3 regions of the Paenisporosarcina sp. P4_B8 genome follow, and region 1 is predicted to be linked to each of the others. Evidence: riboswitches for the same ligand, from Rfam matches in the RefSeq annotation. Region 1 holds a riboswitch; each other region holds the start of a gene.
What was found. A riboswitch is a leader RNA that binds a small molecule or an ion and turns the genes downstream of it on or off. The one in region 1 is predicted to bind thiamine pyrophosphate.

Region 1 (4,248 bases):
AGAAAATGTCTTCGCTGTCGGGTTTGGCACATACAAGGGAACAGTGATCGCAGCTGACCAGTGGGCAAACCCATATGAAATAATGGTCGTGCCACCAGCTATGAAAAAATCATGGGAATACGCTATGCATGCAGCTGGTGAATTTAATAAGTTATTAATTTTCGATGATGACAATCGCCACCTGTTTGATGAATGGATTGGTCATCGGGCAATTGGTGTGGTTTATAATCCTGAGTTCGAGGCTTACGGGAATTATGTATCTTCAAAAATGGGAAGTCGCTACGACGCTTTCATTTATCTGGACGAAACCAAAGCCCTTACTCCAATTGAGCATGACAATCCATAATCACTCACTAATTGCACCGCATTTGCGGTGTTTTTTTGTTTTCGTTATTTAATTCAATAATGAAATAATGGTAAAATGTAACAATAATTAATTATGTACAATCAACAACTTAAGAAATATTTAATGCTTGTAGAAGGATGAAACTAAAGGAAAAGGACTGGTGGACGAATGATTATCATGATAAATGGAGCATTTGGAGTGGGGAAGACCACTGTTTCCAATGAACTACAGAAAGAAGTCGAAAATAGTATGATTTTTGATCCGGAAGAAATAGGTAGTTTGTTAGGAAAAATTCTCCCAGTAGATGTTATGGCTCTTGAAGCAAAAACAGGAGATTTTCAGGATTTGGAGCTTTGGAAACAATTAACCGTTACCGTAGCTGATCACTTAATCGCACAGTATAAAGTGAACTTAATTGTTCCAATGACTATTCGGAAAGTAGAATATTTTAATTACATATTCGATGGATTTAAGAAGATTGATGAACAAACAACCCATTTTTGTTTAACAGCAAATCAGGAAACTATTTTCGATAGACTTAGGGAACGTGGGGAAGAAGAAGGAAATTGGTGTTTCCAACAAACATTCAAATGCCTGAAAGCATATAAAGAACATTATTTTGGAGATTACATCAACACGGAGAATGTCCCAGTACATACGATTGTTCAAACCATAAAGGAAAAACTAAAAATAGTAGAAGCTGTTAAATAGATGAAGACTTTTGTGGTACATGGGGACATGTGACGGAAACTAATTTTGACGGAGGAATGACGATGGATGATTCAATCCATAAAATCTTAGAACTAACCAAACCAGAACAATTCGAATGTGCATTTCCACTAATGAAACAGTTAAGATTGGATTTGACGATGGAGTCTTTTCATGATTTGCTCGGGCAAATGACACAAGACGGATATCGACTTTTTGCCTTATTTGCTCAAAATCAAATCGTAGCTTTGGCAGGCGTAAGCTTGAGAACGAATTTTTATAGCGGCCGTCACGTTTATATTTATGATTTAGTTACGGACGTCTCTAAACGTTCGCTTGGGTATGGAGAGACATTGTTGGAGTTCATACATGAGTGGGCAAAAGAAAATGGTGCCGAATATGTAGCACTGGAATCGGGAATCCAAAGAACCGATGCTCATAGATTCTATGAAGACAGAATGGATTATGATAAATGGTGTTTTTCGTTCAGAAAAAAATTGTAAACGATGATGAAATGAGTTCTTTGAAGGAGTTGAAGGGTTTTTTCATTCTTGATGGAAACTGAAATTACTCACTACTATTCTTGAGATTTCCTGATAGTGTGCTAGTATGTAAGTAATTAAAATAGTTGCGGGGGGACGCATTGGCGTTGAGAAGGTTAAAACCTGACCCTTTGAACCTGTTCGTTAAGACGAACGTAGGGAGCAAAGTACATAGCGGTTTAACGCTTTTGTTTTGTACTGTAGCTCTCCATTATGGAGGGCTTTTTTGTTTCTAATTCAATATTTTAATTGCGGGGGGACTTTTTAGTTGAGAAGGTTAAAACCTGACCCTTGGAACCTGACAGTTAACACTGACGTAGGGAGCAATGTTTCATCAGAAACGCTCTTTTGTCATACGCAAAAGGGCGTTTTTTGCACTTGCGTCCATCCAAAGAAGGAGGACTAGTAATGACATTTTGTGAAGAAGTACGAAAAGAAACGGATCTTTATTGGCAAGGCAGTTTTGATCACCCCTTTGTAATGGGACTGGTGGACGGGACATTGCCACTTGAGAAATTTGCGTACTACATGATGCAGGACGCCTATTATTTAAAGCACTACACAAAGGTGCTGGCGATTGCCGCCACGAAGGCTGAAACGAATGAAGACATAGCATTCTTTTTAGAATCTGCCCGCTACATCAATGAAGCCGAGCTTGATTTGCACCGAACTGTTTTCAAAGAGCTCGGTATTACGGAGGAAATGGAAGCACACTTTGAACCTGCTCCGGCTGCCTACAACTACGTATCGCATATGTACAATGCAGCTCATAACGGGGATGTAGCAGAAGCGTTTGCCGCCATGTTCCCTTGTCCATGGCTCTATCAGGAAATCGGGGAGAAGTATAAAGACGCTAAACCAGGTGTCAAAGCTTATGAAGATTGGATTGCCATGTATAGTGCACCAGGTTACAAAGAAAAAATCGAGCATCAAATGCAAATGATGAATCGATATGCAGAGGAAAATCCGAATAAGAGAAGTGTGCTGAAAGGTCATTTTGCTAAGAGCTGCTATTACGAGTGGAAATTCTGGGAAATGCCTTGGACACTTGAGAACTGGGAAAACGAGGTGAAAGTCTATGCCTATTGAACAAATACGTCAAAAAAAGCCTCTCGTTCACTGCATGACAAACTATGTCGTGGCGAACTTTACCGCGAATGGGTTGCTAGCAATCGGTGCGTCACCGGTCATGGCGGATGAAATATCAGAAGTAGAAGAAATGGTTGCCATTTCCTCGGCTCTATTAATTAATATCGGCACAATCAATACACGAACGCAAGAAGCGATGCTTCTGGCTGGTAAAAAAGCGAATGAACTTGGTACACCCGTTGTTTTGGATCCGGTAGGCGTAGGAGCTACATCATTTCGCAAACAGGCAGTTAGGGATTTGCTGGAACAAGTTCGGTTTAATTTAATCAGATGTAATGCAGGTGAACTGGCTGCAATCGCAGGTGTTTCGTGGCAGTCAAAAGGAGTGGACAGTGGAGAAGGCGACATGGACATCGCGGACGTTGCCAAGCAAGTAGCGAAGGATTGGAATTGTATCGTAGCTGTGACCGGCGCTTCGGATTATATAACCGATGGAAACAAAGAATTTTGGATAACTGGCGGGCATGAACGAATGACAGAGATAACCGGTACTGGGTGTTTGTTGAGTGCAATTTGCACCGCGGCTTTAAGTTTGGATGGAGAGGCCCTCCTCAACTTACGCAATCTCCTTCAAGCTTATAAACAAATATCCGAGCAAACATCGTCTCAGACACAACTTCTTGGTTCTTTCCAGACTGAAGTACTAAATGCTTTGCATCTCTATTCCAAAGGTGAAGGAAAATGAACATTGTCATGACGATAGCAGGCTCGGATAGTGGGGGCGGAGCCGGTATACAAGCCGATTTGAAAACATTTCAGGAACTTGGCGTATTTGGTACGTCCGCGATTACAGCGCTGACTGCTCAAAATACGCTGGGTGTAGAAGGGATCTTTCCAGCATCACCCGATTTCGTGGCACAACAAATAGATGTTGTCTTTAAGGATATGCCCATCCAAGCAGTCAAAACAGGCATGCTCTTTTCAACAGAAATCATTGAAGAAGTAGCAAATAATTTGCGAGAAAAAAATGTGCAACTTGTCGTTGATCCCGTGATGATTGCCAAAGGAGGGGCAAATCTTTTGCAGAATGAAGCAGTGGAAGCTTTACAGACTAAACTTTTACCACTTGCAACAGTATTAACCCCAAATATTCCAGAAGCCGAGGTGCTGGCCGGTTTGGAAATCCAATCGGAGTCGGATATGCAAAGAGCAGCTAAAGAGATTTTGGGAATGGGTGTCAATTGCGTGGTCATGAAGGGCGGTCATCTAGAAGAAAGGGATACGGCAACTGATACAGTCTTTATGGCCGATGGGACAAGCTTCAAAATGGTATCTGCTCGTATCGACACCAAGCATACACATGGAACGGGCTGTACGTTTTCTGCCGCATTGACTGCATTTTTGGGACAAGGAATTCCTTTGAAGGAAGCTTTGGTCGAAGCGAAAAAATTTGTCCAGCTGGCTCTCGAGAATCCTCTTGGTATCGGCCATGGACACGGACCGACCAACCATTTCGCTTATAAGCAATTAAAAGCAATTTGTGAGGTGACCATCATTGAACCG
Region 2 (4,248 bases), on a different contig from region 1:
GAGCATCAGCATCAGTTGTTCTTCTACAGTGAGAAAAGGAACAAGATGAGAGGATTGAAAGACAAATCCGAACTCACTTGCCCGGATTTTTCGAATTTGCTCCTGACTCAACTTAGACAAATCTTTCCCATCGAATAGAATCTGACCATGCGTTGCGCGTTGAAGACCGGCGGCTATTGTAAGTATCGTACTTTTACCAGAACCAGATGCTCCAACTAAAGCTGTTATTTCCCCTTGTTGAAGAGAAAGATTGATTCCTTTTAATACTTGCTCTTCTACGTCCCCATTTCTAAACGTTTTTTTGACATCATCAATTGTGAATACAGTCATATTAAACCTCTCCTTGTTGAATCGCTTGTAGTGGCTCGACTTTTTTAATTTGGATACCCGATAGCGTAGCGCCAACAAATCCGATGACCACGAATATGAGTGATAATTGAACCGTTGTTTGAAGGGTTAAACTAAAAGGCATTCCTTCAGGTGCAATCATTGTGAAAGCTTGGCTCAATGCAACTGATAATGTTAGTGCAATTGCAGTAATAAATAGCATCTGTGACCACATCATCCCAAATAATTGACTTGTTTTAACTCCAAGTGCTTTCAAAATCCCGTATAGTCCTATTTTTTGAACGTTCATCATGTAGAAGAATATCGCGAACAACATCCCGCTGATGACGACTAAAAACCATACAATCATATTGAGCGACATCTGTTCTGCGCTATAACTTGGAATCGTATTGAGAAATTCTTTGTTTGAAAATGATTGTAATCCGTCAATTGCATGCTCCTTATCATTTCCAGGTACAAATACCAATTGCATATCTTCCACACCGTAGATTTCTTTGTAGTTTTCCATATTGATATAAGCGACAGGTGCGTGGCTATATTTCTTTTGATCGACAAAGCCTTTTACTTTAAATTCACCGCTGAACTGATTGTTCGTTATGGTATCTCCGACATTTATGCCGTCTTCTTCTAATGAACTATCTAATATGATTTCTCCTTCTCCAACTTTTTCAAATAACTTCGAATCAGTTGAAGTAACAAAGGCAACGCTATGTTGTTTGTCGTCTGCATCGTTCACAAATCCCATCTGAATTGAAAGTGCCGCTGCATCCTTCTGGTTATTTATTGCTTTGTCTTGTAAATTTTCATCTATTTTCGAAAGATTATAGGTTTCATTTGCTTCGTCATTCATATAAAATTGACCATTTGGCAGATCTTTTATTAAAGCCGCATTATCTTGAGATAAACCATTCGATAATCCAGAAATGATAAACGTTAAAAAACTAACAAGAAATATAATTGATCCTAATATGATAAATTTTGCTTTACTCTTCCTAATTTCTTTCCATGCAATATTCATCTTTTACGCCTCCGTTTTTTATGATAACTAGAGTATATTAGTGTTAAGTGAACGGAATATGAACTGAAGATTACATCGTAAAACGACTGTCAAATACTTTTTCTTTTCGGGATGCAGAGGAATTTATCAGGATGGTTACTGTGGCGACTTGTGCATGTATACTCAAAAACTGGCTATCATGTTTACGTAGAAAAATGCATTAAATTTATTTTTGGATTGATAAGTAATTAATTCGTGTTATGATGTTCATGTACAACTGAATAGTAATATCTTCCACTAGGGGGACCTTGCAATTGATAAATGGAAATCATTTATTCATAAATAAAGGTTGAGATTAAAGTAATGCTTTAAGACCCTTAGAACCTGATCTGGTTTATACCAGCGTAGGGAAGTGGAGTTGCGGAGCAGTATGTTTTTTTACTATTTTTCCAATACAACCACTTTCTTATGTTTGTTAAGAGAGTGGTTTTTTATTTGCCCTAAATTTGGCGGAAGTGATTCGATTCAGTTGAGAAAAACTTTTTTGGAGGTTGTTTTATGACATTTTCAAAGCTTTTAAGAGAAGAATCAGATCACATTTGGGAAGCAAGCTTTCATCATCCGTTCGTTACAGGAATTGGGGATGGGACATTGTCTTTAGAGTGTTTCCGTTATTACGTTATGCAGGATGCATACTACTTGTCCCACTTTGCAAAGGTTCAAGCTTTGGGTGCAGCAAGAGCTAATGATTTTGAAACAACGAGTAAAATGGCAGCTCATGCACAAGCCACATATGAAGCAGAATTATCGCTGCATAAGAATTTTTCACGTCGACTCGGAATAACAGAAGAAGAACAAGCAAATTTCAAGCCTTCGCCTACTGCGTATGCTTACACATCCCATTTGTATCGTGCAGCATATCACGGACATTTAGGCGATATTATCGCAGCCATTTTACCTTGTTATTGGCTTTATTTTGAAATCGGCGAGAGACTTCAGTCGTGTACTCCTGAAGAACCGATTTACCAAGAATGGATTGCTGCATATGGTGGTGAATGGTTTAGAGCGAAAGTCGAGGAACAAATTAATAGACTAGACAAGCTTGCTGAAACAGTAACTGCTGAGGACCGCGAACGGATGAAAGAACATTTTATCATTAGTAGCCAATACGAATATTCATTTTGGGAAATGGCCCATACATTAGAAAAATGGCCAGCTCAAAAAGAAGTAGTAAGTTACACATAGAAAAATGTAGTTGGCGTAGGGAAGTGGAAATAGCTATTAAAATATTTCGGATATCAGTATAAGAAAAGACATCAGTTTGCACCATTGTGGGTGCAAACTGTGTTTTTCTAGCACTGATAGCTATTAAAATATTTCGGATATCAGTATAAGAAAAGACATCAGTCTGCACCATTGTGGCTGCAAACTGTGTTTTTCTAGCACTGATAGCTATTAAAATATTTCGGATATCAGTATAAGAAAAGACATCAGTTCGCACCATTGTGGGTGCAAACTGTGTTTTTCTAGCACTGATAGCTATTAAAATATTTTGGATATCAGTATAAGAAAAGACATCAGTTCGCACCATTGTAGGTACAAACTGTGTTTTTCTAATTTAATTTACGTTTAGTTTATAAGGCAATCAACTTTAGGCTTTTGAAAGGGGATAAAGAGTATGGATCATGCAAAACTACATGTCATATCAACTGGAAGCCAGAAGCCAGAGCAATTAGCAGAAATAGCTGGGGCGATCCATCCATATATCGATGCCATCCATATTCGAGAGAAGTCGAAAACAGCCATAGAAATCTACAGATTAGTGAGTTTATTAACGGACAATAAAGTCCCGTTATCTAAAATAATTATCAACGATCGACTAGATGTGGCCTATGTGTCAAAGGTTGGAGGAGTTCAACTCGCCTATCATTCTATACCAGCTGATATTGTGAAAATACAGTTTCCAAGTTTAAGAGTTGGTTGTTCGGTTCATTCAATTGATGAGGCTCATATTGCACAAGAACAAGGTGCAGATTATGTGATTTTCGGACATGTTTTCCCCACACAATCAAAGCCGGGATTAGTTTCAAAGGGTTTAGAGCAATTAGCCACCGTCTCACATTCAGTTACTATTCCCGTATTTGCAATAGGCGGTATAAAACCGCTAAACGTTCGGGAAGTAATCGAAGCTGGGGCGAGTGGTATTGCTGTGATGTCAGGAATATTAGAAGCTGATAATCCGTTAGAGGCAGCAAAGGAATATTATCAAAAGCTAACGTCTAACAATTGACATAATAATTTTCCAGGGAAAAAGGGGGGATTTGATGAGATATCAGTATGATGCAATCGTGGTGGGCGGTGGAGTTATTGGGGGATCCATCGCTTATAATCTTGCCAAAAGAGGGATTAAGGTACTTTTGTTGGAAAAAGATCGACTTGCAAGTAAATCATCTGGAGCCGCTGCTGGAATGTTGGCCGCTCAAGCAGAATTGGATGGAGTGGGACCACTTTTTCAATTAGCTAGAAAAAGCAGAGCGATGTTTACAAGACTAGCAGATGAAATAAAAGGGACCAGTGGAATAGATATTGAACTCATAAATAAAGGCATGCTAAAGGTTGCCATTAATGAACAGGAACAACAGGAATATAAGAGATTCATTGCAATCCAGAGACAAAGTGGAGATCAAGCTGATTGGCTTACAGCTGAAGAGGTAAGAGAAAAAGAGCCTGCATTATCTCAAGATATTATTGGAGCAATGCTTCTTGATAAAGATGGGCATGTAGAAGCCCCCCAGTTAACTTTAGGGTTATTAAAGTCTGCAGCAGTACTTGGTGTGGTAATAAAAGAATACGTGGAAGTTTATGACTTTCAGTTCACGAAAGAGAGAGTTACAGGTGTTGTG
Region 3 (4,248 bases), on a different contig from region 1:
TCTAAATGAGCAAGCGGCTCGTCGAGCAACAGCACTTGCGGTTCTATTAACAATGCACAAGCGGTTGCAAGTCGTTGTTTCATTCCTCCGGAAAGCGTTTGAATCATTGCATGCCGGATTTCAGAAAGACCGGTAAGGGTAAGTGTTGATGTGATTCGCTGTTCCATTTCTGCCCGATTGACGTGCAGATTTTCTAACGTAAAAGCCATTTCTTGTTCAACTGTAGGCATACAAAATTGTGTATCCGGATCTTGGAAGACGGTAGCGATTCTCCGATTAATTTCCCCAGCGACATAACTACTGGTGTCTTTATTAAAGAGGACAACCGAACCACTTAGCTCTCCGTCACAATTGGCAGGGTACAAACGATTCATCAAATACAGTAAACTACTTTTCCCGCAGCCACTCGGACCATATAAGACGACACGTTCGCCAGCATCTATCGAAAATGAAATGTTTGTAAAAACTGGCGAGTCATCTTCTGGAAATTGAAACGTGACTCCTCTGAAGTCAATTACTTGTGAGATGCCACTTGGTGATTCATTCGTGAAATCTTTACCCAATGGACTCACCCTTCAGCTTGTGTTTCTTTGACGTATTGCGAGAAATCGAATATCCACGGAGAGCCCCTGTTGCCAGTAAACCATCGGATACATACTTTCCGCCTAAACCAGCGATGATGGCACCACTCATCACTCGAAGTGTGAACATCAAGATAAGCAGTGAAGGGTCAAGCGCTGCGTAACCAGATACAAAGAAGCCATAGGCAAAACTGAAGACTGCAGAACCAATCCCCGCTAAACAAAGCACCCACCAGTCATAGCGTTTGTAACCTGTCGCGGCAAAAGCAGCTTCTGCACCAAGCCCCTGGACTAGTCCAGATAAAATCAAACGTGGTCCCACCGCATTACCGATCATCACTTCAATAGTCGCTGCCATGGTTTCAGACAAAAGAGCGGCACCCGGTTTGCGGATGATGTATGCACAAATGATCGACACAATAAACCAAATCCCAAAGATCCACTCGTATGCAATCGGTCCAATCACTCCAGCCCAAATGTTTCCTACTTGAACAAACAGCAAATAAACGACGGCAAAGACAACAGCAAAAACGGATAGCAACACAACTTCTTTCAGTTTCCAGGACTTCAACATATTACGCATCTCCTTTGTGAGAAGGGCTGTTGATGCTCATGTTAACAGTCATGACCAAATGTTTATGTTGTTCCGATCGAGCGTGTGTAAAAGAATCTTCAAGGAATGCAAACACGTCGTGAATATCCCCATGAAGTCCACTTGCATAATGCATGGAATCATTGAACACCCCATATTCTTTTGCGCGTGCCACTTCCTGATAAATAACCGACATATAATCGGGGTTATTCATCGGATACAGGGCAAATTGTGATGATACATATTGTTTGATTTCGCGAATTTGAGGATGGTTTAACAGAACATCATCTTTTTCTAGATAAACATCGCCTGCAGAATCCCCTGGGCAGCCAATCGAAAAGGTTCCGTTAAAGGCGACATGGGCACCCGTTTTTGCTGCATACAATACGATGGCTCTCGCTGTATCGAATACATGCATTTGCTTCCCTCGCATCACCGTACTGACGTCGTCGGTATGCATCCATACATTTGAGGTATCTGCTTCACGCAAAGCCCCTTTAATAATTTCAATAAAATTGTCCGCCATCGGGTGAATCGAAAACCGTAAGCCAACGATTGGACTAATCCCACAACTAAACTCATTCGACATCTCTTTTTCCTCCTTTTTTAGTGCCAGGCACCTATTATTGAACATAAAAAAGCTGCATTCGACGTGGAATGCAGCTGGTTTGCGCAAAAAGAAAAAAAGTTGGGCAAAGGTCACCGCACTTCCTCACGCCAGTATTATCTGGATCGAGTATTAAGGGATCGGAGCAAATGCTCTCATCTCAGCCAAACTATAGCACCCCTAGTGCAAATTCGTATGCAGTTTTATATATTCAAGAACGGCTTCATTGTAACGCATGAAAAAAGGATTGTAAATAAAGTAAATATCAATACTTGCCAATCAGTAAATTCTGTTCTATATTATATATAACAAAACTGTTCTACTAAGAATAGAACAAAGGGAGGTCGCATATGTTTATTGAGATTGAACCGGATTCGACCGTACCGATTTATTTACAATTGGCTCAGCAAATTATTGAAGGGGTAGCAAAGGGGTCTTTGAAACCTGGAGATTCCTTGCCATCTGTACGCTCATTTGCAGCTGATCTCGGCATGAACATGCATACGGTAAATAAAGCTTATCACTACTTGGAAGAGAAGGAATTTATTCAGATTGTACCGAAGAAAGGTGTATTCATTCATGAAAAAGGTGTACGGAAAGCATCAGCTTCCGATCGCCAACGTCTGAGCAAAGAATTACGCCCAATCATAGCAGAAGCACTTTGTCTTCAGTTGTCTCAAGAGGACATTGAGTTACTGGTGAAAGAAATTATTTTGGATTTGAAGGAGGTTAAGTAATGTCAGCAATCATTTTTATCGTCTTATTAATGTTCAACATTGCCATTCAAGCCTTTTTACCGAAGTTTCTGAAGGAAAGTGAAGCGTTTGGCGTGTATATCCCGGATACGCACGTAAAAGACCCACGCCTTATGAGGATGAAAAACCGCTACACTCAATTGGTTTTGCTATGTGGTGTGGTTGTTCTGGTCCTATTCATTGGCTGGGTGTTAATCGTCCGTCCACAGGAGCAACAAATTGTATTTTGGGGATTAGCCGCACAAATAGGTGCATTGGTTTTGCCGATGGGGCTATATGCAAAAAATCATATTGCATTAGCTAACTGGAAGAAAGATGAAAAATGGACAGCGGGTCAAGTTGAGCGGAAAGTGGTAGACCTGCAGTTTCGTGAGCAACTGAAACTGTTGCCCAACATGTATTTTATTTTGCCGATGCTTTTGACCGTCAGTCTAAGTGTTTATGGATTAACCCAATATGATTTGTTACCTGACCAGCTTCCGACGCACTGGGGTCCGAATGGGGAAGCGGATGCATTTACGGAAAAAAGTTGGCTTTCAGTCAATTCGTTGCCATTCCTAACCCTCGTACTTCAAGGCATGTTGCTTTTTTTCAATGGGGCCATGAAGCAATCAGGTGCAAAGATTCAGGTGCGAAATAAAAAACGTTCCCGAGAACAACAACTCGCGTTCCGTAAATATACAAGTTGGTTATTGTTTGTCGTGACCATCACGGTGACGTTGTTGATGGGATACTTACAGCTGACCATTATTTTTCCTGAAACCATGTCAACTTCAGTAACTCTTGCTTCCACCATCTCTTTCTTGGTCATTATTTTAGGTTCTGTCCTATTTTACGCCATTAAAGTAGGGCAAAGTGGCACCAGAATAGCCGTATCACACCCAGATGAAAGTCTAGAAGGGGTAATCGATCAAGATGATGATCGATACTGGAAATTCGGAATGTTTTATGTGAATAAGAACGATCCGAGCATAATGGTGGAAAAACGTTTTGGGATTGGCTGGACCATCAATTTCGGTCACAAAACCAGTTGGATTTCCTTACTATTACTAATAGGAAGTATCGTGTTCGTTTCAACATTGCAATAAAGAGGAGTGGGAGAAAATGGAGGAATTACAAGGGGTGCCTTGGGGTATTATCACACCGATATTTATCATTCAATTTATTTTAATAGTAGTTGCACTTATCGATTTAGCAAAAATACATCAAACAAACGGACCTAAATGGGTCTGGGCACTGGTCATTATTTTCATTAGTATTTTTGGACCTATTTCGTACTTTATTGCAGGGAGAAAACAAACATGACGACAATCTTAGAAGCTAATCATTTAACGAAAATATACGGATCAGAGCGAGCTGTAAATGATGTGACTTTTGCGCTGGGAGAAGGCACATCTACGGCATTAATCGGACCAAATGGAGCCGGTAAAACGACGACTTTATCCATGCTTGGTGGGTTATTACAACCAACATCGGGTACCATTTCACTGAATGGGGAAAAACATGCGGACGTAAGAAAACATATTGGTTTCCTGCCTCAATATCCACAATTCTTTTCGTGGCTGACAGCACTGGAATTTACTGAAATGGCGGCGAAATTAAGTGGGATGGACTCACGGTCTGCCAAGCTTGAAGCACAAAAAACACTGGAGTTCGTAGGACTTGGAGATGCACTACGGAAAAAAACGGGTACTTTCTCCGGCGGAATGAAAC

Region 2: it holds a riboswitch for thiamine pyrophosphate, as region 1 does, so the genes downstream of both, tenA (thiaminase II) here and tenA (thiaminase II) in region 1, are expected to answer to the same signal.
Region 3: it holds a riboswitch for thiamine pyrophosphate, as region 1 does, so the genes downstream of both, AC1DSK_RS10665 (YkoF family thiamine/hydroxymethylpyrimidine-binding protein) here and tenA (thiaminase II) in region 1, are expected to answer to the same signal.

Annotation. Positions count from the first base shown of each region.
Region 1 is NZ_JBFUHX010000006.1:72,733-76,980, forward strand. Features, by position in the region: gene AC1DSK_RS07695 (erythromycin esterase family protein) at 1-346, shown strand, start outside; gene AC1DSK_RS07700 (AAA family ATPase) at 515-1,057, shown strand; gene AC1DSK_RS07705 (GNAT family N-acetyltransferase) at 1,120-1,557, shown strand; TPP riboswitch at 1,677-1,775, shown strand; TPP riboswitch at 1,840-1,936, shown strand; gene tenA (thiaminase II) at 2,005-2,685, shown strand; gene thiM (hydroxyethylthiazole kinase) at 2,675-3,430, shown strand; gene thiD (bifunctional hydroxymethylpyrimidine kinase/phosphomethylpyrimidine kinase) at 3,427-4,248, shown strand, end outside; gene thiE (thiamine phosphate synthase) at 4,241-4,248, shown strand, end outside.
Region 2 is NZ_JBFUHX010000004.1:164,904-169,151, forward strand. Features, by position in the region: gene AC1DSK_RS06050 (ABC transporter ATP-binding protein) at 1-330, opposite strand, end outside; gene AC1DSK_RS06055 (ABC transporter permease) at 332-1,366, opposite strand; TPP riboswitch at 1,635-1,773, shown strand; gene tenA (thiaminase II) at 1,904-2,590, shown strand; gene tenI (thiazole tautomerase TenI) at 3,024-3,635, shown strand; gene thiO (glycine oxidase ThiO) at 3,670-4,248, shown strand, end outside.
Region 3 is NZ_JBFUHX010000010.1:15,122-19,369, forward strand. Features, by position in the region: gene AC1DSK_RS10655 (ABC transporter ATP-binding protein) at 1-563, opposite strand, end outside; gene AC1DSK_RS10660 (ECF transporter S component) at 556-1,155, opposite strand; gene AC1DSK_RS10665 (YkoF family thiamine/hydroxymethylpyrimidine-binding protein) at 1,157-1,762, opposite strand; TPP riboswitch at 1,866-1,972, opposite strand; gene AC1DSK_RS10670 (GntR family transcriptional regulator) at 2,131-2,517, shown strand; gene AC1DSK_RS10675 (DUF1648 domain-containing protein) at 2,517-3,623, shown strand; gene AC1DSK_RS10680 (PLD nuclease N-terminal domain-containing protein) at 3,640-3,840, shown strand; gene AC1DSK_RS10685 (ABC transporter ATP-binding protein) at 3,837-4,248, shown strand, end outside.